Regions from separate parts of the Ensifer sp. genome, predicted to be linked through region 1. Evidence: riboswitches for the same ligand, from Rfam matches in the RefSeq annotation. Region 1 holds a riboswitch; the other holds the start of a gene.

Region 1 (11,679 bases):
ATCGCTGGCAGGGCTATAGCGAGGCGCTGCTGCTCTATGTGCTGGCGCTCGGCGCGCCGCATCATGCGATCAGGCCCGAACATTACCGCGCCTTTACCGCCGCCTATGATTGGACCACCGTGGATGCCATGCCGCATCTGCCAGCCGCGCCGCTGTTCATTCATCTGTTTCCGCAGGCCTGGCTCGACCTTCGCGGCCTTCGCGACCAGCCGATGCGCGAGAAGGCGACGGATTACTTCGACAACAGCTGCCGGGCGATTTCATTGCAGCGCCGCTACGCCGAGGACAATCCGGGCGGCTATGCCGGATACGGGCGCGACATCTGGGGCCTCAGTGCCTGCGACGGGCCGACCGGCAAGCTGCGGCTCGTCGACGGGCGCTGGCAGCAGATGCTCGGCTATGCCGCGCGCGGCGCGCCCGGCGGGCCTGACGACGGCACATTGGCGCCGTGGGCGGCTGTTGCTTCACTGCCCTTCGATGCGGACGGGTCGCGGACGGCCTTGGCCGCGCTCGAGAGCCGCTATCCGGATATCCTGTGTGAAGGACGCTTTCCCGGCGGGTTCAATCCGAGCCTGCCGGGCGTAGGGCCTGAGGGCTGGGTCGACGACCGCGTGGTCGGGCTTGACCAGGGGCTCGTCGTGATGATGATCGAGAATGCCAGAAACGGCTTCGTCTGGGGCCTGATGCGCGATATCCTGGCCATCCGGCGCGGCTTGCAGCGGGCGGATTTTCGCGGCGGCTGGCTCGATAGCACGGAGATGGCATGAGTTTCGGCCACGAGCGTCAGGACGATCGCTTACAGAGCGACCGGACGGAACAAGGCGTGCGGCAGCGTGCGCTTGCCGCCATCGCGCGCCTGCAGCCCTGCTTTCCCGAGGTGGGGTTTTCGCTCGACGAAGGCGGCGACGAGGCGCTCTCCCCGGCCCAGTTCTGGGCAGAAGGCGGTGCCGGGATCGATGTGGCGCTTGCCTATCAGGATTGTTTTGCCACCGGCATGGACGACAAGGTCCGTGCCGCGCATCTGATCGCCTTCTATGGCAACCAGCTCGCGCTGGCGCTCGCTTGCCTTTATCTTGGGGCGGACATCGTGCCCGAGCTGCGTGGTCTTGGCTTTTACGATGTCTCCCGATGTCATAGCGAACGCACCGTGGCGGCCAAGCGGTTTCATTTCCATCTGGCCTTGTCCAGACGCTCGCCGCGGCAGCGTGCGGATGCGGACGTCTTCGGCGAGGCCTTCGCAGCGCAACTTGCGCCGGTGATTGCCTCGCTGAAACGCCGCACGGGGCTATCCTCCGGCGCGCAGTGGCGGCTTGCGGCGGATTCGCTCGCAGGTGCTTTCCTCGAGGTTGGGCGGACGCTCGGCGACGAGGCGAATGCGATTTCGAAGGCGCTGGCGATCGTCAAGCGGCAAGGCACGCCGCTTTATTCCGACAAGCTGACTTACGAGGCCATCGCGATCGGCGAGGGGCAAGGCCAACCGCCGTTGTCGCGGATCTATCGCCTGCGTGGCGGCTGCTGTCTCTATTACCGAACCGAAGGCGGCAGCTTCTGCGACAGCTGCGTGCTGCTTTCGCCGGGGGAGCGCCGGGAACGCCTGCAGGCGCATCTTCTGGCATCGCGGGCCGTCTGAAGCGACGCGAACGAAAAAGTCCCCGGTCTCCGTCGGATACCGGGGGCTCCTGTCTGCTGCCATGCCGGCCCGCTTATGCCTTGGCGAAGCGGTCGTTGATGAAGCCCGAGACGACGCCGAGCACGATCCAGAAGGCAAGCGTGGTTGCGAGCGCCGCCACGGCGAACTCGGCGCCGAGCACGGCAGGCACGTTGCTGGAAATGTCCGACGGCTGCGGCGCGCCATAGACGTGAGGCGCTGCGATCAGCACCAGGCCCACGACCTTGGCGACGATCTCCTGGCGCAGGACCACGAGATAGAGGCCGACGGCCGAAAGCGCCACAGTCGCCAACCACCAGGTCTGGCGGTCGCCGAGCTCGGCGGCCGGAAAGCCCGGCAGTTCCGGTGGCAGGCCGATGGCCGGCAGCATGTGCACGGCCAGCCAGCCGCAGGCGCCCCAGAGTGCGCCGTTCCTGAGGGTGATCGGGTAGCCGATGACGAGGCTGACGCCCGCAAGCAGCAGCGCGAAGCCGGAACCGGTCACCAGATTGGCGATCAGCGTGCCGGAAAAGCGGCTCATGCCGAACATGATGCCGCCTTCCTCGTGTTCGCCCTCATGGGCATAGGCCGGCGTGATGGGCGACAGCGCATCAAGCAGGGCACCAATCGGAGATTTAGCCTTCAGCGACGAGTGCTGGTCGTGGTTGGTTGCGGCGGGGTCTGCCGTTCCCGGCTGGACGGCCGGCTGTTCGCCGGCTGCTGGCGCCTCGCCTTCAAATTCTTCCGCGTGCAGGATCAGCGGTACGACCCGCAACTCCTGGGCGCCGGTCATGAAGACACCGGCAATCAATCCAGCCACGATCGCGGCCAGAAGCGTTCTGACAATCATTTTCGATATCCCTCGCTATCGGCGCGCCGCGCATCCGGCAGGCGGCGCCGTGTCCCATTGGCAATTCCGTGAGCGGCTCGATCCGGCAGATCAATCGTCTGCATCAGACGCGAGCAAACGCGTCCGGCCGTAAGCCGGAAGCGTTTCTGTCCGCTGCTATGTCGATGCGGAACGCAGGCAGCGTCCCTCACCATCGCTTAGTGGCAGGGGAAGCCGTAGGAGTGGCGGGTGTCGTGCGCGGTGTCGTGCAGCACGGCCGAATTCGCCAGGCCTGCGCCGAAGACGAGGAAGCCGCCAATGAGAAGCGCGATGATACCCGCGGTCAGACGATCGCTGAGGGAGAGCGGAATGCTCGAAACTGTAGACGTAGCCATGACAACCTCCGTGATGGCATCGGGATGTTTCCCGGTTTGGGCCCTATGCCCGCATCGACTGGCAGGTTTCCTGGCTCAGGACGTCGGGTGAGATCACCCTGGATTTGCCTCGCCTTCCCAGAGCCAAGGTCCGCCCTCTCGCGGTCTCGTCTCCAGTGGCTTCTTCCGGATCGCTCCGGAACGGCGCATTCACGTCGCTCTACAGTCGCGGGGTCGGCCGTGATTTGAATGCCCAGCATGGGTCCATCCGTCACGTTCCCGTTTACTCCCGAAACGCGTTCGCGTTGCGGGAACCAATCGATCCCATGATGATTAGGATTGCGCCCCGGAGATGTCAATTGAACTTGCGCCGCCGCCCGGTCCATCCGCGACAAGATCCCTGACAATCATGCGTTTATAGGCCTCGACGATCTGGTCGCCCTCAGCCCGTTCGACGGAGACCGCAAGACGCATGGTGCAATCGCCGAGATGCATGATCAGAAAGGCGGCGCTGTCGATCGTCGCGCGCGGCGTGTCGGGCGCAAACCGGGCCCAGACGTCGGCAAGAAGCTTGCCGCCGGCACGGCTCTGCTGCAGGTCGATCTCCCTCAGCGCCTTGTCGGCCTGCATCGCCGACCAGATGTCGCGCATCACCGGTTCGGCGAGGAACATGTCGTAGTAGATGTCGAATAGTCCGGAGAAGACCTCGCGCAACTCGGCCATCGAGGTGACCCTGGCGAGCTCGGATCCGATGCACTCGTTGCACACGGCATTGTAGCGCTCGGCCAGCGTGCGCACGATCGCCGCCTTGTCGGGGAAGTACTGGTAGAGCGAGCCGATCGAGATGCCAGCCTTTTCAGCGACTTCGCTCATGCGCATCGCGTCGCTGCCCTTCTCCTGGATGAGCGCCGTCGCGCAGGCAAGGATCTGCTCGACACGCTCGCGGCTGCGCTTCTGGCTCGGTGTGCGGCGCAGCGCCGGTTCGTCGTCGGCGGGGATCGCGGCCGGGCTTGTCTCTGGCATCATGAGTAATGCTCACATTTTGTCTTGACTCCTAAAATACGAGGATTTATCACATTTGCAAATGTGAGAGATGCTCATGTTTGTAGATCAACCTCAGGAGGAAGCGATGACGGACAAACTCACACTGGTTCTGGGCGGCACCGGCAAGACGGGGCGGCGCGTGGCAGCCCGCCTTCAGGAACGGGGCATCGCGGTGCGCATCGGCGCCCGTTCGACATCGCCTTACTTCGATTGGACGGACGAGGCGACCTGGGCGGCGGCCCTGGAAAATGTCGACCGCGTCTATGTCTGCTTCCAGCCCGACCTCGCATCGCCGGGAGCGGTTGACACCATGCGCCGGTTTTCCGCGCTTGCGGTTCACGCTGGTATCAAGCGGCTGGTGCTTCTGTCGGGCCGCGGCGAGGACGAGGCGGAAGCCGCCGAGCGCGCGCTGCAGGCCTCCGGCGCCGACTGGACGATCATCCGCGCAAGCTGGTTCTTCGAGAACTTCAGCGAAGGTTTCCTTGCCGACGGCATCGTGGGCGGTTCGGTCTTCCTGCCGACGGATGCGGTCACCGAACCCTTCATCAGTTGCGACGACATTGCCGATGTCGCGGTTGCGGCACTTCTGGACGATGGCCATGTCGGCAAGGTCTATTCGCTGACCGGGCCGCGGTTGATGACTTTTGCCGATGCGGTGGGCGAGATCGCGGCTGCCGCCAATCGCCGGATCAGCTATCAGTCCGTTCCGGTCGACGATTTTGCCGCGCAGCTGAAGGCGGACGGCGTGCCGGATGACTATGTCGCGCTGATCCGTTATCTCTTCACGTCGGTGCTCGACGGACGCAATTCGCACCTGACGTCCGATGTCGAACACGTGCTTGGGCGCAGGCCGCGCGATTTCGCCGACTATGCCCGGGAGACCGCCGCAACAGATGTCTGGAGTCTTGCCGCATGATCCCGCTGATCCCCGCTTTGGCGTTTGCCGCCGCGATCGGCTCCGGCCTGATGGCCGGGCTGTTCTTCATCTTCTCGGTTTGCATCATGCAGGCGCTGGGGCGGCTGCCGGCGGAGCAGGGGATCGCCGCGATGAATGCGATCAACGTCGTGATCCAGAATCCGCTTTTTCTCAGCGTCTTCATGGGCACGGCGCTCTTGGCACTCGCCCTCGTGGTCGTCGCCTTCTTCTCGGGCGGCAATGGCAGCCTGCTTTTGGCGGCGGGCGGCATTATCTATGTCGCCGGCGTGCTGATCGTCACCATCGTGTTCAACGTGCCGATGAACGACGCGCTGGTCGCGACGACGCCTGGCCAGGCCGCCGCCGAATTCTGGCAGCAGCGCTACCTGACCGACTGGGTCTGGTGGAACCATGTGCGCACCGTGTCCTCGATCGCGGCATTGGCGCTGTTCGTCCTTGGGTTTGCACGCGCCTGAAACAGGACGACCGGCGTACCTTCCAGAGGTGCGCCGGTCGTCGTTGCCGTCAGTCGACAAGGGAACCGCAGGTGAGGTTGGCGATCGCGCCGGTCATGGCGCCCGCCCGGTCCGAGGCGATGAACGCCGCATAGTCGGCGACCTCGTCGAGCCTCGGGAAGCGCCCGAGCAGCGTGCCGGTCTTTGCCCGGCCCTCGATCATCTCCTCCACGGTCGTCTCGAAACGGTCGGCAAAGCCCTGGAACACGGCCCGGGCGTGTGAGACCGGCAGCGCCTCGGGAATGGCGTCCGGACGCAGGCAGACGACACGGATGCCATGGCTGCCCACTTCACCGGCGAGAATGCGCGAAAACGTCTCGATTGCACCGCAGGTGGTGCCGTAGCCAAGGAAGCCCGAGCCCGACATGCGCGAGCCGGGCGTCGACACCGTCAGGATGACGCCGCTGCCGTTTTTTTCCATATGCGTAGCGGCCGCCTTGGCGGTGATGAAATTGGCGCGGGTGTAGGCGGCGATCGGTCGTTCGAACTGCTCCAGCGTCAGCGCCGACAGGGGTGGGCCCTGGACATGGGCAAAGCCGACGGCCGTCAGCACCACATCGACCCGGCCGGCGCGATCGACGACCGATTGCACATGCCGCTCGACGGCTGCCTGATCGAGCACGTCGGTAACGTCGAATTCCGCTTTTCCACCCGCGGCGCGAATTGCTTCGGCCGAGCGTCTTAAGGTTTCAGCCGTTCGCCCGGCCAGAAAGACACGGGCGCCTTCGCGCGCAAAGGCACGCGCCGCGGCGCCGCCGATCGCGCCGCTGCCGCCATAAATGATCGCCACCTTATCCTGAAGCAACATGGAAACCTCCCTTGATCCGTTGTTGGTGCGTGGGCATGCGGCATGGTTTCCCGGAGCGACACCGATCCGGGCGGAAAACCATGAAGTACGTCTGATGCGTCGGGTTGCTAGCGCGCAGTCATCCGCTGCGCGTATGCCTGCTCCAGCCTTGTATGCTTCTCCCAGAAGCCGCTTGACGGGCGGCCGGAGACGACATTGGCAAGAATGTCGAGATGGGTATGCCAGCCGGCGGCGACGCTCGCCATCATCTCCGGCGCCGCGATGCGCGCATGGGTGACGACCAGCAGCACCTCGGCGCCCCTTGCTTTCAACTCGAAACGAACCTGCGACGGCGTCGGCGTGCCTTCGCCCCACGTGTAGGCCAAAAGGTGTGGGGGCTCACAGGCGATGATGTGGCCATGGATCCGGCTTTCGCCGGCCAGAGCGGCATATTTTGGCGGCGGTTCGCCGCAGTCGCTGCCCAGTTCCTCGTGGCGAAAGATATGTTCGACGCCGGCGCCCGTCGCATCACCGATGATCCCCGACGCCATCCATTGCCTGCGCTTGTCTTCCTGCGTCAGGTAGGCCCAGATGCGCTCGATCGGCCCCGGCAGCAGGCGCTCGATGCGCGCCGTATCCGGCGCGACGATCCGGGCAAGGCCGTCGCCGGTGCCGGCTGGTGCAGTCATCGCTTCATCTCCGTTTCCCGGGGCTGGGTATCCACGCCCTTTGCCGCATCCTCGGCCAGGAGCAGTGCCTCCAGCACGTCGATGCGCCCGCGCCAGAAGGCTTCGTAGTGACGCATCCATTCCATGCCGGCATGCATCGGCTCGGCGTCGAGCCGGCAGACATGCGCGCGGCCGCGCACCTCGCGGCGCACGAGGCCTGCGCCTTCGAGCACCTTGATGTGTTTCGAGGCGGCGGCAAGCGAAATGGAGAAGGGGGCGGCAAGCTCGCCCACCAGCCTTTCGCCTGCTGACAGATCCTGCAGCATCGCCCTCCGCGTCGGGTCGGAGAGCGCATGGAAAACGGCGTCGAGCCTATCGTTCATATATTCAACCATGTTGTTGAATATCGCCGATGCCCTTGGGATTGTCAACCGATTGGTTGAATTTAGTAGTAGCGCGAGAATGGGCGGTCACGCGGCGGGTCGTCGTGGATGCGCCGTCCCTTCCAGGCGGCAAGCGCATCGGAAAGGTCGTCGGTCGGCACCATCTGCGCGAACTGCTCGCTTTCCACCAGCAGCCCCTCTGAGATCGACATGTTGAGGCCGCGGGTGACGGCGGTGATGATCGAGCGGACGGCAAGGGGGGAATGGCCCATGATGCGTCTGGCAAGGTCGCGGGCGACGGGCATCAGTTCCTCATGGGCCACCACGTGGTTGACGAGGCCCATGTCCCGGGCGCGGTCCGGCGAGAAATCCTCGCCCGTCAACAGAAGTTCGAGCGCGCGCTTGCGGCCGGCAAGCCGCGGCAGGCGCTGGGTGCCGCCGAAGGTCGGCGGCATGCCAAGCCTGATTTCGGGCTTGGCAAAGCGGGAGCGCTCGCTGGCGATGGCCAGGTGTACGGCCTCGGTGATTTCGCAGCCGCCGCCATAGGCGATGCCGTTGACGGCGGCGATGACCGGCTTCGGAAAGGCTTCCAGCCGCGCCGTGAGCCTCTGGCCGCGACGGACGAAATCGCGCACGGCCGGATTTACGCCCTTGGCCACACTCTCGGAAAATTCGTGGATATCGCCGCCGGCGGAAAAGGCGCGCTCGCCCGCGCCGGTGATGATGACCGCGCCGACCGCGTCGTTGACCTCGATGGCGTCGAGCAGGGCCATCAGCCTGTCGATCAGCGCGTAGTTGAGCGCATTCAGCTTCCCGGGCCGGTTCAGGGTCAGAAGCGCTATCCCTTCGGAAATCTGCAGCAATACGGTATCGGACATGGTGTTCTCCTGTCGTCGCATCGAGCGAGCCATTGACGAGGGCAGGCTAGGTGAGGGAAGATCGCATGTATATTCACTAGTCGGTATACATCGAGATGGCGAAACCAGAGCGCACCACCCGGGAAGGCATCGTCGATGCCGCATCCAAACTGTTTTACGCCGAGGGTATCCGCGCCGTCAGCGTCGATGCCGTGGCTGAGGCTGCGGGGGTGACCAAGCGCACGCTCTACTACCATTTCGACAGCAAGGACGACCTGATCGCCGCCTATCTCGAGGGCCGTGACCAGCCCAATCTTTCGCTCTTCCGCAAGTGGTTCGAGGCGGCCGACGGCGATCTCGCCGCAAAGGTCGAGGCGATCTTCGTCAATCTCGCCCGTGTCGCCCGGCATCCGAAATGGAAGGGATGCGGCTTTCTGCGGACCACGGCGGAGCTTGCCAACATGCCCGGCCATCCGGCAATCCGCATCGGCGCTGCCCACAAGAAGAAGTTCGAAACCTGGCTGGCGCAGGTGTTTTGCGATGCGGGCATTGATGATGCCGGTGAACTGGCGCGGCAGATGCTGCTCTTGCTCGACGGCAGTTTTGCCGTCGTGCTCCTGCACCGGGATGCGAGCTACATGGAAAGCGCGGGCAAGGCGGCAGCGGCGCTCGTTCGTGGGGCGACCGCCACCTCTTGAGCGGCATCCGGCCGGGTCGCCAGTTCGGATGGCGTCAGGCCGGCATCGAGATGGCGGGGCTTGGCAAACCGGCGCGCGCGAGACAGATTGCGCCGCACGAAAACCGGGAGGACAGCATGGCAGTCAAACGCATCGTGTCCAATTTGTACGCGGCCGATCCGCAGGCCGCGCACGCCTTCTATGCCGACCTGCTCGGGCTTGAGCTGGTGATGGATCATGGCTGGATCCTGACCTTTGCGGCCAAGGGGCAGGCGGCGATGCCGCAGGTGGGCGTGGCAAGCGAAGGTGGCAACGGTACGCCGGTGCCGGTGTTGTCGGTCGAGGTCGACGACGCCGATGCTGTTTATGCCGTGGCCCGCCAAAAGGGCGCTGAGATCGTCTATGACATCACTGACGAGCCCTGGGGTGTCAGGCGCTTCTATCTGCGCGATCCGTTCGGCAACGTGATCAACATCCTGTCTCATTGACGAGATCGAAGGCGAAGTGCCGGCCGGCGAACGCGTCGTCGGCCGGCACTTCCATATCAGGCGAGCGTCAGCGCATTGGCGAGATCGGCGACCAGATCATCGGCATGTTCGATGCCGATCGAAAGCCGGATCGTGGTGTCGAGGACGCCGATGCGGCGGCGCACGTCGATCGGTACGCCCGAATGGGTCATCGCCGCGGGATGGCTGGCGAGCGATTCCGTGCCGCCGAGGCTGACGGCGAGCTTGAAGATCTGCAACGCATTCAGGAACCGGAACGCTGCCTCCTGGCCGCCCGTGATGTCGAAGGAGAAAGTCGAACCGGCGCCGGTGCACTGCGCCGCATAGGCCTTGCCGAGCGGCGAGGCTTCGTCGTGGAAGGGCAGATAGTGGATGCGCTCGACCTTCGGGTGGTCGCGCAGGAACTCGGCGACGACGCGGGCATTGTCGTTTGCCTTGTGCATGCGCACCGACAGGGTTTCGAGCGAGCGGCCGAGCATCCAGCAGGAATGCGGGTCGAGCTGCGTGCCGATGGCGCCGCGCAGCGCCTTCACCTGCTTCATCACCGCCTTGGAGCCGAGTGCCGCGCCGGCGATCAGGTCGGAATGGCCGCCGACATACTTCGTCAGTGAGTAGAGCGAGATATCGGCGCCATGCTCGATCGGCCGCTGGAAGACTGGGCCGAGCAGGGTGTTGTCGCAGGCGATGACAGGTGTGTGGCCCTGCTTGGCGCCGATCGCGTCGGCGACGCGGCGGATCATGGCGACGTCGACGAGGCTGTTGGTCGGGTTGGCCGGTGTTTCGATCAGGATGACCGAGACGCGGCCCTTGGCCATCGCCGCTTCGGCGGCCTCCGTCACGGCCGCCTCATTGACGCCATCGGCAAAGCCGACCGCCGAAACGCCGAGATTGAGGAAGGTCTTGGCCAAGAGCGTCTCCGAACCGCCGTAGAGCGGCTGGCTGTGCAGCACCGTATCGCCGGGCTTGACGAAGGCGAGCAGCGTCGTTGCAATCGCCGACATGCCGGAGGAAAACAGCGCGCAGCTTTCGGTGCGCTCGTAGACTGCGAGGCGGTCTTCGACGATCTCGCTGTTGGGGTGATTGAAGCGCGAATAGACCAGGCCGGCGCTGACACCGGCCGGCGGCTCGCGCCGACCGGAGACGAAATCGAAGAAGTCGCGGCCTTCCTCGGCGGAGCGGAAGACGAAGGTAGAGGTCAGGAACACCGGCGGCTTGACGGCCCCCTCGGACAGTTCGGGATCGTAGCCGTAGTTCAGCATCAGCGTTTCGGGATGCAGCTTGTGATTTCCGATATGGGTCTTGGAGGGGTGCGGCGCGGTCATGGCTTTCTCCTGAAGCGAAACGGGGCGACTGACAGGCAAGTTATATCAGACGCTTGGGCCGATCCTTGCTATTTGCGATCCCAAGGCCTTGCGTTGCGCAAGATATCGCCAGGATCGAACGGATATAACGCAGAAAATTGCCGGCGAGACGGGCAGTGGAATTCTGCGCGCCTCGCGGTTGTCGCCCGCATCGTCGACCACGACCTTGCCGAACGTGTCGGCCGTCGGCTTTGCCCGGTCGGGGGCGGGTGACCTTCGTGAGAATACGATCAAGGAGGGACCGATGTCAGCGGAGACAGGTCGGCGGCGCCTGCAGGTTCAAGGCGGCGCGCTCCGGCCGCTTCAATGCCTGCGTGCGAGCGGTCATCGATCTCGCCTTGCCAAGCGCGCCGCGGCATTGTCTATTGCCGGATATTCCACATCATCCGACCTTCTGGGAGCATTGCGATGCCATCTATGGAACTGCTTCTGGCTTTCGTCGTGACCACCGCGATCTTCGCCTATATCCCGGGGCCGGCGATGCTCTATGCGGCGGCGCAGACGATGGCGCGTGGGCGCTGGTCGGGGCTGATGGCGACGCTCGGCATTCACCTTGGCGGCTATGTGCATGTCTTTGCGGCGGCCGCCGGCCTCTCCGTCCTGTTTCATGCGGTGCCGGTGCTCTACATGATCGTCAAGTTTGCAGGCGCTGCCTATCTCGTCTGGCTCGGGATTTCGCTGTTTCGCGCCAAGGCGCAAGGGGCGGGCGACCTGCCGGGCATAGGCGTCAAATCCGGCCGGCGGGCCTTCTTCGAAAGCATCACCGTCGAAGTGCTGAACCCCAAGACGGCGATCTTCTTCGTCGCCTTCCTGCCGCAATTCATCGACGCATCGGCGGCGTTCCCCGTCTGGCTGCAGTTCGTCATTCTCGGCACGATCGTCAACCTGATGTTTTCTTCCGCCGATATCGTCTGCGTCATTCTGGCGGGCGTGCTGATGGCCCGGCTCAAGCGCTCGAGCATGGCGCAGCGCGCCATGCAGCGCGTCGGCGGTGGCGTGCTCGTCGGGCTCGGCGTGCACCTGGCGTTCCAGAAGAGCTGATCGGCGGGGCTGCGGGCGAAGGCATGCCCGCCGTTTTGGCCCTTGCGCTGACTATCGCCGGTTGTCGTTGCAG
Region 2 (11,679 bases), 500 kb from region 1:
CAAACCTCGGCAAGGATATCCGGCCGCAATCCGTCCCAAGGGTCAGACATCACGCAATCGAGCGGATCGAAGCCGAGGCCTGCATCCGCCGCGATCGCGCGCTGCAGGCTCTGGTCGACACCTTCGCCGAGGCCACGCGGCACGCGGGCGAGCGCCACCGTCAGATCGGTCAGAAGCCGCCCCTCCGGCGCCACGCCGAAGATGTGCAGGCCGTCGCGGATCTGCATCTCCTTGAGATCGCAGAGATAGGCGTCGAGCTTTTCCAGCGCCTTGTCGTCGCTGTCGCCCTTGTCGATGCCGGCGTCGTGGTCGAGGCCGATGTCGTGCACGAGATCGAGGATCTGCCGGCTCAGGAGCCTCAGCCGTCGCGGATCGCCGCCGGCGGCGTCGTAATATTCGTCGACCAGCGCCTCGAGGTCCTTCAGCGGCCCATAGGATTCCGCCCGGGTCAAAGGCGGCGTCAGGTGGTCGATGATGACGGCGCTGGTGCGGCGCTTTGCCTGCGTGCCCTCGCCGGGGTCGTTGACGATGAAGGGGTAGACATGCGGCAACGGCCCGAAGATCGCCTCGGGGTAACAGGTCTCCGATAGTGCCAGCGCCTTGCCCGGCAGCCATTCGAGATTGCCGTGTTTGCCCATGTGGACGATCGCCTGCGCTGCGAACTGGTTGCGCAGGAAAGCATAGAAAGCGAGATAGCCGTGCGGCGGCACGAGGTCCGGCGAGTGGTAGCTCTCCTTCGGATCGATGTTGTAGCCGCGCGCCGGCTGGATGCCGACGACGACCTCGCCGAAGCGGGCGAGCGGCAGCGCAAAGACGCCATCGAGGAAGAACGGATCGGCTTCCGGCGCGCCCCAGCGGCCGGTCACCTCATCCTTTATCTGTTTCGGAAGCGAATCGAAGAACGCTTTGTAATCGCTCAGCGAAATTGTCTCGCGGATCTCGCGGTCGTGGCTTACCGCATTGGTCGGCCCGGCCATGAGATAGCGGATCAGCGCGTCGCCATCTGCCGGCAAATCGGTGACGCCATAGCCTTCGACGGCCATGGCGCGCAGCACCTCAACTGTGCCGGCAGGCGTATCGAGCCCGACGCCATTGCCGAGCCTGCCGTCGCGGTTGGGGTAATTGGCCATGATGATGGCGATGCGGCGTTCAGCCGGCCTGGCGCGGCGCAACTTCGCCCAGTTGACGGCGAGCCGGGCTGCAAACCGCACCCGGTCGGCAAGCGGCTCATGGCCGACGATATTGGCTTCCACCCTGGGATCGTAGATCGAGGCCGCCTTGAAGGAGACGGCGCGCGCGAGAATGCGGCCATCGACCTCCGGGAGCGCGACATTCATGGCAAGGTCGCGGGCCATCAGCCCCTGCGGCGACGTCTCCCATTGCGCCCGCGACGAGCCGGAAAAGATCACCTGCAGCACCGGTGCGCCGGTCGATTCCAGCACCGTCGGCTGCCTGTCGGCGCCCGGCGACGAGACGGCAAAGCCGGTGGCGTTCATCACCACGTCGGGAGCCGCCTCGGCAAAGATCGATTGCAGCGTGCCGACCGAAACGGCATCCTTGAGGCTGGAAACGAACAGCGGCAGCACGCGCATGCCCTCGGCCGCAAGCGCGTCGATCAGCGCCTCGACCGGCCGCGTCTCGCCGCTCTGCACCAAGGCGCGATAGAAGCAGATCCCGATGGTCGGGGGTTCGGCTCCCTCCCCGGTAACCGTTCTTTCCCGGACACGAGCCCGCCATTCGCTGACGCCTATGACGCCCGCCCCCGGCCACCAGATGCCGGCCTTCAGAAGCGGCTTTGCCGGCTGCGGCTTCTCGCCCCCCGAGATCAGTGCCTCGGCATAATCGAGAAACAGACCTGCATTGTCGGCGCCACCTTCGGTGAAATAGGCCCAGAGGCGCTGGCGGTCGTCTGGCTCGACCGTGGAGAACGGTTCGAGGCCCGGATCCGGCTTGTCGTCGCCCGGCAGCACCGCGATCTGGAAGCGGTGGGTGACGGCGGCCGCATGCAATGCTTCCAGCACATAACGGAAATAGCTGGCGCCACCGAGCGGTCTCACCACGATGAGCTTTGCATGCCGCGCCGTGCGCTCGACATAAGTGTCGACCGACATCGGATGCATCAGGTTCATCAGGCTGGCGATGCGCAAGCTCGCTCCCTCGCCGCGCCGGCCATGGGCCGCAGCGATCGAGGAAAGCTCGGTGTCGGCGGCCGACAGGAAAAGCACGTCGGCCGGCGTTTGCCCCAGGTCGATCGCTTCGTTGCCGTCGGCGATCGTTCCTTTCTGGGCGAGAAGCAGATGCATTGTTCTATCCGTTCAGGCCGGTCCGGGTGTTCCCGGAACGGCGTTGATTCAAGGCGTCAGACGAGCGCGGTAATGGCAGCGCGCACGGCTGCTTCGTCCATATCGTGCAGGCCAATGACCACGAGGCGGGTGCCGCGCTTTTCGCCGGCCACCCAGGCCCGGTCGTAATACTGGTCGATGCGGGCGCCGACGGCCTGGATCAAAAGACGCATCGGCTTGCCGGGCACATCGGCAAAGCCCTTGAGACGCAGCACGTCGTGCTCCGCGATCACGCTCTTGAGGCGATCGATGAAGGCGGCGGGATCGGCAATCGCGCCGAGCTCGACGACGAAGCTGTCGAACTCGTCGTGAGAGTGCTCCTCGCCGGCCTCATGTTCCATCTCGTGGTGCGACTTGCGGTTGGCGATATCGCTTTCCGTGCCGACACCAAGGCCGAGCAGGATGGCAGCAGCCACTTCGCCGTTCTTGGCTTCGATCATCGCGGGCTTGCGGCTGGTGCGCGAGGCGACCTCGTCACGCACGGCCTTCAGGCCGGAGGCGTCGATCAGGTCGGTCTTGTTGAGCACGATCAGGTCGGCAGCCGTCAGCTGATCCTCGAACAGCTCCTCGATCGGGCTTTCGTGATCGAGATTGTCATCCTCGACGCGCAGCGCATCGACCTTGTCATGGTCGTCGGCAAAGCGGCCGGCGGCAACGGCCGCGCTGTCGACCACGGTGACGACGCCGTCGACGGTCACTTCGCTGCGGATATCCGGCCAGTTGAAGGCAGCGATCAGCGGCTGCGGCAGCGCCAGACCCGAGGTCTCGATGATGATGTGGTCAGGACGGTTTTCGCGCTCGAGCAGCTTGGTCATGGTCGGAATGAAATCGTCGGCAACCGTGCAGCAGATGCAGCCGTTGGTGAGTTCAATGATGTCGTCTTCCGAGCAGGCTTCAGCGCCGCAACCCTTCAGGACGTCGCCATCGACGCCGAGATCGCCGAACTCGTTGATGATGAGCGCGATGCGCTTGCCGTCGGCGTTCTGCAGCAGGTTGCGGATCATCGTCGTCTTGCCGGCGCCGAGGAAGCCGGTGATGACGGTCGCCGGGATCTTGCCCTGGTTGGCTCTCGCAGTGGTCATGGATCAACCCTTCATTTTCAGCGGCAATCCAGCCGCGACAAAGTAAACTTCCGCGGATTTCTCCGCAACGATCTGGTGAAGCCGGCCGGCATGGTCGCGGAAGTCGCGGGCCATGCGGTTCTCGGGCACGATGCCGAGGCCGACTTCGTTGGAAACAAGGATGAGGCGCGCCTGGGCCTCAGGCAGAAAGCCGGCAAGGGCAGCGAACTCCGCCGCCATGTCGCGCTCTTCCATCATCAGGTTGGTGACCCACAGTGTCAGGCAGTCGACGAGGACCACGCGGTTCTCACCGTCGATGCGCGTCAGCAGCGAGACGAGATCGAGCGGCTCCTCATGCGTGGTCCAGCCCTCGCCGCGCCTTTCCCGGTGATGGTCGATACGCTCGCGCATCTCGTCGTCCCAGGCACGCCCGGTCGCGACATAGTGCATGTCGAGACCCGAGGCTTCGACGAGCCGTTCGGAGAAGCTGGATTTGCCGGAACGGGCGCCACCGAGGACCAGAACCGGCCCGGCATGGGGAATGCTCATCTGCCTTGCCGCCTCACGTCGCCGCAGCGGGCGATTTTGAACGGCAACAGAAGCTCGGCGCGCTCAAGGCGCGTTCGGAAAATGGTCGATAAGCCAAGACAACCTCCGTGATGGCGTTGGGAAGCGGGCTTCCCTTCGGGCGGAATGCCCCTGTCGGACGGCAGGTCTCCTGGCTCACGGCGTCACGAGCCCATGGCATCGCTTCGCGTCGCGACGCGAAAACAATGCAAGGGCCCGAACGGCCCGCCTCACCTTCCCGGCGCTTTCCGGTGCCACAGCGAACCTTTGCACGTCGTTTCCGATGCGCGGCGCTGTGGCCGGTTTCGTGAAAGGCGGACGATTCGTAGAAGAAGAGGCGTCCAGCCCGGCTGATCACGAAGCCACGCCAGTGGCTTTTCCGGCTTGATCCCTGACCTGCCCCGATTGCCCATGCAACCGGCCGACAACCCGGCATCAAACCCGATGGCGAACCCTGACCGTTCTACAGTCGCGGGGTCGGCTGCGATAAGGATGCCCGGTTTGGGTCCATCCGTCACATTCCCAATTATTCCCCCGCATCGCCACGATCCGGGGAAACCATCCAACGCCAGATGATTAGGAAGCGGGGGGCGCAAAGTCAATCGACGCGTGCGACGGCCAACAACGCGATTGCGGCGCGCTGGCTAATTCCCGAGCAGCTGCTCCAGCCAACGCCTGTCGAGCACCGCCTCGAGTTCGCTCGCGACGTCGTCGAGCGCCGCGTCGACCGATTGACGATAATTGCCGATGCCGCCCTCGATCCCGAAGCTTCTCAGCAGTGCCGAGCGATAGGCATCGCTTGCAAACAGGCCGTGCAGATAGGTGCCCATCACCCGGCCATCGGCAGAAAGAGCACCATCGGCGCGGCCGTCGATGCTGACCGCAGGGCGGTCGCAATCGGCGCCCGTCGTCTTGCCCAGGTGGATCTCGTAGCCTTCGAGCGTCACGTCGTGCTCCAGCGACCAGGCGCGACTGTTGCGCACGGTCTTTTCCGGCGCCATCTCGGTTTCGATATCGAGCAGACCGAGCCCGGCGATTTCGTGGTCGCGCCCCTCGATCCCCAGCGGATCGGTGACGCGCCGGCCGAGCATCTGGTATCCGCCGCAGATGCCGATAACCCGGCCACCGCGCCGGACATGGCGCTTGATGTCGCCGTCCCAGCCCTGCGCGCGCAGATCCTTCAGGTCGGCAATGGTCGATTTCGACCCGGGAATGACGACGAGACCCGCATCTGCCGGGATCGGGTTGCCTGGCTTCACGAAGACGAGCTCGACCTCCGGCTCGGCGGCGAGCGGATCGAGATCGTCGAAATTGGCGATACGGGACAACACGGGAACGACGACCTTCAGCGCCCGCCCCTCGCCGCGCACGCGCTTTTCGAGCACGACGGAATCCTCCGCCGGCAGCCGGCCCGCCGCCTTCAACCACGGCACGACGCCAAAGCAGGGCCAGCCGGTGTAGCCGCCGATGGCGGCAATGCCGTCATTAAACAGGGTGACGTCGCCACGGAACTTGTTGATGAGATAGCCTGAGATCATGCGCCGGTCGTCCGCCGGCAGGATCGCATGCGTGCCGACCAGCGAGGCGATGACACCGCCGCGGTCGATGTCACCCACGAGGATGACAGGCACGTCCGCACGGGTCGCAAAGCCCATATTGGCGATGTCGCCGGCCCTCAGATTAATCTCGGCCGGAGACCCCGCGCCTTCGACGACGACAAGATCGACGCCGGCCGAAATCTGCTCGAAGCTGTCCATGACCACGCCGAGCAATTTCGGCTTCAGCGCCTGATATTCGCGCCCGCGCGCCTGCCCTGCGACCTTGCCCTGCACCACGATCTGGCTGCCGACATCCGACTGCGGCTTCAGGAGCACCGGGTTCATGTGCACGGAGGACGGCACGCGGGCAGCCAGCGCCTGCAGCCACTGCGCCCGGCCGATTTCGCCGCCGTCGTCAGACACCGCGGCATTGTTCGACATGTTCTGCGGCTTGAACGGCCTGACCTTCAACCCGCGATTGGAAGCGAGCCGGCAGAGGCCTGCCACCAATACCGATTTTCCGACATCCGAGCCGGTTCCCTGCAGCATGATCTTGCGTGTCATGGCGCCACGGGTAACATCGATTTGATCGGGCGCAAAGCCCTGCTTTGACAAGATTTCGCCGCATTTGCGGCGCGTCGATGACGGACTGTTTCGGTCGCTAATCAAGCTTGTCGAGTTTCTCTCCGAAACTAGCGTAATTGCGACATCCTGTGACGAGTTTGGCATTCAATTTCGCTTGCGGCGAGCCTATATCAGCGCCACCGAAACACATACCGGACCAATGGGGTCCGGCCTCTCAAGGTCCATGTCCATGCTGTACATCTTCAGCAAGCCCAATTTCGTTCAGATCGCCTGGAATTCCAAGGTCCCCGCCAGTCAGTCGCGCGTCCGCAACGTCGTTCTCGACGCTCCCTTCGGACCGCTCGGCTTCATCCGCACGTCCAACGTCGGCTGACCCGATGGCCCGGTCCCCGGGCGTCCTATTGGCCAAGGCTTCGCATTTCAGCAGCTAACGCCTCCTCCTCCAGCCGTCTCCCCTCGTGGAGACGGTTTTTTTTGGTCCGTCGATCACCGTCAACGGCCATAAACGCGAAAGCCGCATCGACCTCTCTCGAGGGATGCGGCTTCCAAAAAACACTGGTCACTCCGGAAATACACACCGGAGGCTCGCTTCAAACCCGGGACGCACTACCTTGATCCGGGTCGGCGGCCGTTTCCTGCCGCGCAACAACAATTAGCCGGACATCGTTACCGGATGGTTATTGAGGATTTAACGAAAGATGAATTCCGGCTTTTTTTGAATGTTTTTCGCGACATTCGCAAAATTTGCGCGTGACGCATTCGAGACAGGAAAGGTCCTCAATGCAACAGACCGGAAACCAGCATTGTGGCGAGCGCTAAATTTTGCGGCACTAATTGTCGCAAATGCTTAAATTTAGCCGCCGGGAGCCGAAAAATTCCGCTTGCGCCATGTCGCAGACAGACGCCGCTACCCTATCGGTCGCGCCCCTCTCCGATTGAAGAGGTTGATTTCTCAACGAGAATACTTAGGCTTGGCTTGCGGTATAGAGGAAATCCGGCCGGCGACAGGGTTCCGCGGCCAGGACCAGAACGAATTCCCATCACCGCCGCAGCGGGGCTACCCTTGGCGTGAACTGCGCCGAAGCCCAGGCTGCTTATTTGGGTCGGGTGACCGGGATGCAAGGGCGTCCCCATGACGCCCGTTCGATCGTTGGCTGCAGATAAAGACTGGGAGGTCTTGCAACATGAAGAAACTCCTCGCTTCCACCATTCTCGCCGCAGGCCTTTATGCCATGGCGGGTTCCGCGCAGGCCGCGGAATGCGGTGAAGTCAGCATTGCCGAAATGAACTGGGCATCTGCGGGCGTCGCTGCGCATGTGGACAAGTTCATTCTGGAAAACGGTTACGGTTGCACCGTGACGCTGGTTACCGGCGACACCATGCCGACCTTTGCCTCCATGAACGAAAAGGCTCAGCCGGACATGGCGCCGGAACTCTGGGTCAACGCCGTGCGCACGCCGCTCGACGCGGCGATCAAGGAAGGCCGGCTGATCGAGGCCGCCAAGATCTTGAGCGAAGGCGGCGTCGAAGGCTGGTGGATCCCGAAATTCCTCGCCGATGCCCACCCCGACATCAAGACGGTGCAGGACGCGCTGAAACACCCCGATCTCTTCCCGGCACCGGAAGACCCGTCCAAGGCCGCCGTGCACAATTGCCCGTCGGGCTGGAACTGCCAGGTTTCGACCGCCAACCTCTACAAGGCGATCGATGCCGAGAAGGCCGGCTTCCAGCTGGTCGACACCGGGTCTGCCGCTGGCCTCGACGGCTCGATCGCCAATGCCTTTGCCAAGAAGACCGGCTGGCTCGGCTACTACTGGGCACCGACCGCCATCCTCGGCAAATACGAGATGACCCGCCTCTCCTTCGGCGTCGACCACGACAAGAAGGAATGGGACGCCTGCTCGGCGGTTCCCGATTGCCCGAGCCCGAAGGTCAACTCCTACCCGGTCTCCGACGTGTTCACGGTCGTGACCAAGTCCTTCGCCGACAAGGCGGGCGTCGCCATGGACTACGTCAAGGCGCGCAAGTGGGACAACGGCACGGTCAACAAGGTTCTCGCCTGGATGGATGAGAACCAGGGCACCAACGAGGATGCGGCCAAGCATTTCCTCGCCGAGTTCCCCGACATGTGGACCACCTGGGTGAGCCCGGAAGTGGCCGAGAAGGTCAAGGCTGCGCTTTGATGCGATTGCCGATGCAGGCGCCCGCGAAAAAAGCGGTCGCCTGCATCGGCGTCTTCGCCGGCAGCCTGGGTAACCGGGCACGACGGCGACGCTTCCGACGACGAACGGGCTCGGTTCGCGTCGCATTCAGTAAAGCGGGCGACACGTTCCGCTGTCACATTTCTCACGCCGGGACCCGAAGAGGTCACTCGTCAAGTCTGCGCAGGAGATCGGCAACGACCGGTCCGGAGACGCAGTCGGCGTCATAAGACTTCCGGCCAAGAAGGGGAAAAATATGGCATCCATCTGCAGTGTCTTGCCAGCGTTGCTCTGCAAGTTCCCTGCCATCGACGACGGAACGATCCGGCTCGCGCGCAAGACCATCGACGATGGCTTCAAAGGGTTCGTCCGTTCCTATGGCGACGCCATCGATACGGTCGTACAGCCGCTTCAGTGGTTCCTGAATTATCTCGAGGGCGCGTTCGTGGCGTCGCCCTGGATCCTGGTGCTGATCGTCATGGTCGCCGTGGTCTATTACGGCAGCCGCAACATCAACATCACCATCGGCACGGCGCTGTCGATGATCGCCATCGGCCTCGTCGGTCTTTGGAACGACACGATGATTACGCTGGCGATGGTGACCGTCTGTACGCTGATCTCGATCCTGATCGGCATCCCGATCGGCATTCTGATGGCCCGCTCCGACCGGGTACAGTCGATCGTCAATCCGGTGCTCGACGTGATGCAGACGATGCCGAGCTTCGTTTATCTCATCCCCGTGGTCATGATCTTCGGCATCGGCAAGGTGCCGGGCCTGATCGCCGTCGTCATCTATGCCGTGCCGCCGATGATCCGGCTCACCAATCTCGGCATCCGCCTCGTCGACAAGGAAGTGCTCGAGGCGGCCGACGCCTTCGGGTCCTCTGCCTGGCAGAAACTGAAGAACGTGCAGATGCCCCTGGCGCTGCCGACCATCATGGCCGGCATCAACCAGACCATCATGATGTCGCTGGCCATGGTCGTCGTCGCATCGATGATCGGTGTCGGCGGTCTCGGCAAGAACGTGCTGCAGGCGATCGCCAACCAGTTCTTCACTGTCGGCTTCCTCAACGGCTTCGCCCTTGTCGGCATCGCCATCATTTTCGACCGGACCAGCCAGGCCTTCGGCAGGCGGCTGCAGAAGCATTCGGAGGTTATCCATGGCTAGTCACGCGATCGAGGTGAAGAACCTCTACAAGATCTTCGGCCCCAATGGCGGCGACTATGTCGATGCGGTCAAGCGGGGCCTTGGCAAGGCGGAGCTCAACGAGAAACACGGCCACGTGCTCGGCCTGCAGGACATCAACATCTCGATGCCGGCCGGCGGCGTTATGGTGGTCATGGGGCTTTCGGGCTCGGGCAAGTCGACGCTGATCCGCCACATCAACCGGCTGATCGACCCGACCGCGGGCGAAGTGCTCTATGACGGTGTCGACGTCTGCCAGATGAGCGACAACGACCTGCGCGAATTCCGTCGCCACAAGACGGCGATGGTGTTCCAGAAATTCGCGCTTTTGCCGCACCGCACCGTTCTCGACAACACGGTCTACGGCCTTGAGATCCAGGGCGTCGGCAAGGCCGAGAGCGAAAAGCGGGCGCGCGGCTGGATCGAGCGCGTCGGGCTGAAGGGGTTCGAGAATCACTATCCGAACCAGCTCTCGGGCGGCATGCAGCAGCGCGTGGGCCTTGCCCGGGCACTGACCAACGACGCCGACATCCTGCTGATGGACGAGGCCTATTCGGCGCTCGATCCGCTGATCCGTGTCGACATGCAGACCGTGCTTCTCGACCTGCAGAAGGAATTGAAGAAGACCGTCGTCTTCATCACCCACGATCTCGACGAGGCGCTCCGGCTCGGCGACAAGATCGCCATCCTGCGCGACGGCCGCGTCGTTCAGCAGGGCACGGGCCAGCAGATCGTGCTGTCGCCCGCCGACGACTACATCTCGGCCTTCGTCAAGGAAGTGAACCGCGGACGCGTCATCAATGTCGAGACGATCATGCGGCCGCTTGCCGGAAACCCGGAAGGCTTGCCGCTGGCGATGGGCACCGTGCTGGAATCGGCCGCCCGCGCCATGACCGGCGCCCACCTCAACACGGCCCATGTCGTCGACGAGAATGGTCGCCCGGTCGGTACGCTCGATCTGCAGACCATCATCTCGGCCATGGTGACGCCGACCAGCCATGAGGACAAGAGGGCTGCGTAAAGCGCCGCACGCGCTCTAAGGCCGGCGATCGCCAAACCGCCTCGCCGGCACGTTAACCCGGACGACGCGCTTGCCGTCAGGCAGGCGTGAGGCATCGGCCCCCGCGTTGACGCGAGGCCGATGCCAGCCGTCTTCAGTTGGTGGTCGTCGTTTCGGCTGCAGCCGGCTCGACGGCGCTTGCGGAAGACGCCGAGTCTTCACGTGCAGGGAAATACTTGTCGAGCAGGTCGATCATCTGATTGTCGCGCTTTTCGGCAGTCTCGCCGCCCATGACGACGCCGACGAGGCGCTTGCCGTCGCGGGTCGCCGAGGTGACCAGATTGTAGCCAGAGGCCTGCGTGTAACCGGTCTTGATGCCATCGGCACCGGCGTAGCGGTTCATCACATTGTTGTGGCCGCGAAGCTTCATGCCCCGGAACTCGATCCGGCGGTTGGAAAACAGCGTGAACTCCTGCGGAAAATCGCGCATCAGGGCAATGCCGAGCGTCGCCATGTCGCGCGCAGTCGTTACCTGTTCGGGATCCGGCAGGCCGTTGGCGTTCTTGAACACGGTGCTGGCCATGCCGAGCTGGCGTGCCTTACCCGTCATCATAGTGGCAAAAGCGGTTTCGGTGCCTGCCAGTTGCTCGCCGATGGCAATGGACGCATCGTTGGCCGACAGCACGATCATGCCCATGACGGCTTCGCGCACGGACACGGTGCGCCCGACACCGACCGCCAGCTTGAACGGCTCCTTGCTGTTGGCATTTTCCGACATCGTCAGCCGCTGATCCCAGGTCAACCGGCCATCGCGAAGGGCTTCGAACGCCAGGTAGATCGTCATCATCTTGGTGAGCGAGGCGGGATAGTTGAGCACGTCGGCGTTTTCGGCCTCAAGGACCGTGCCGGTCTGCGCGTCGAGAACCAGATGCGCCTTTCCGGCGAAGGCATGGGACGCACCGCCAAGCAGCAGACCAAGTGAAACGGCCGCCGACGCGAGTGTCCGGAGTTTGAAGTTCATGATGTTCTTCTCGTTTGAGGCTATCGATCAGCGCGCGATATCCGCGGGCACGCGAGCAACTACATAAGTTCGGCCTTTTACAGCGATAGCAGCCGGGCCGCAATCGCCTATAGGCTGCGGCTTTTCGTCGTGAGCGACCGCCGCGCTTCGGCCACAATGGCATTGACCGGTCGGATGA

Evidence for each region. Region 1 has a riboswitch for cobalamin ahead of RTP54_RS12835 (CbtB-domain containing protein). Riboswitches for the same ligand answer to the same signal wherever they lie in the genome.
Region 2: it holds a riboswitch for cobalamin, as region 1 does, so the genes downstream of both, cobU (bifunctional adenosylcobinamide kinase/adenosylcobinamide-phosphate guanylyltransferase) here and RTP54_RS12835 (CbtB-domain containing protein) in region 1, are expected to answer to the same signal.

Annotation. Positions count from the first base shown of each region.
Region 1 is NZ_DALZXU010000001.1:2,625,621-2,637,299, reverse strand. It holds gene RTP54_RS12850 (glucoamylase family protein) at 1-767, shown strand, start outside; gene RTP54_RS12845 ((2Fe-2S)-binding protein) at 764-1,630, shown strand; gene RTP54_RS12840 (CbtA family protein) at 1,704-2,498, opposite strand; gene RTP54_RS12835 (CbtB-domain containing protein) at 2,696-2,872, opposite strand; cobalamin riboswitch at 2,915-3,185, opposite strand; gene RTP54_RS12830 (TetR family transcriptional regulator) at 3,185-3,874, opposite strand; gene RTP54_RS12825 (NAD(P)H-binding protein) at 3,981-4,811, shown strand; gene RTP54_RS12820 (anthrone oxygenase family protein) at 4,808-5,287, shown strand; gene RTP54_RS12815 (SDR family NAD(P)-dependent oxidoreductase) at 5,337-6,134, opposite strand; gene RTP54_RS12810 (SRPBCC family protein) at 6,242-6,802, opposite strand; gene RTP54_RS12805 (ArsR/SmtB family transcription factor) at 6,799-7,164, opposite strand; gene RTP54_RS12800 (crotonase/enoyl-CoA hydratase family protein) at 7,227-8,042, opposite strand; gene RTP54_RS12795 (TetR/AcrR family transcriptional regulator) at 8,138-8,719, shown strand; gene RTP54_RS12790 (VOC family protein) at 8,836-9,186, shown strand; gene RTP54_RS12785 (cystathionine gamma-synthase family protein) at 9,243-10,526, opposite strand; gene RTP54_RS12780 (LysE family translocator) at 10,974-11,606, shown strand.
Region 2 is NZ_DALZXU010000001.1:2,121,994-2,133,672, forward strand. It holds gene cobN (cobaltochelatase subunit CobN) at 1-2,303, opposite strand, end outside; gene cobW (cobalamin biosynthesis protein CobW) at 2,360-3,424, opposite strand; gene cobU (bifunctional adenosylcobinamide kinase/adenosylcobinamide-phosphate guanylyltransferase) at 3,428-3,952, opposite strand; cobalamin riboswitch at 4,094-4,548, opposite strand; gene RTP54_RS10340 (cobyric acid synthase) at 4,615-6,072, opposite strand; gene RTP54_RS10345 (hypothetical protein) at 6,323-6,466, shown strand; gene RTP54_RS10350 (ABC transporter substrate-binding protein) at 7,278-8,276, shown strand; gene RTP54_RS10355 (ABC transporter permease) at 8,551-9,462, shown strand; gene RTP54_RS10360 (glycine betaine/L-proline ABC transporter ATP-binding protein) at 9,455-10,501, shown strand; gene RTP54_RS10365 (D-alanyl-D-alanine carboxypeptidase family protein) at 10,635-11,501, opposite strand.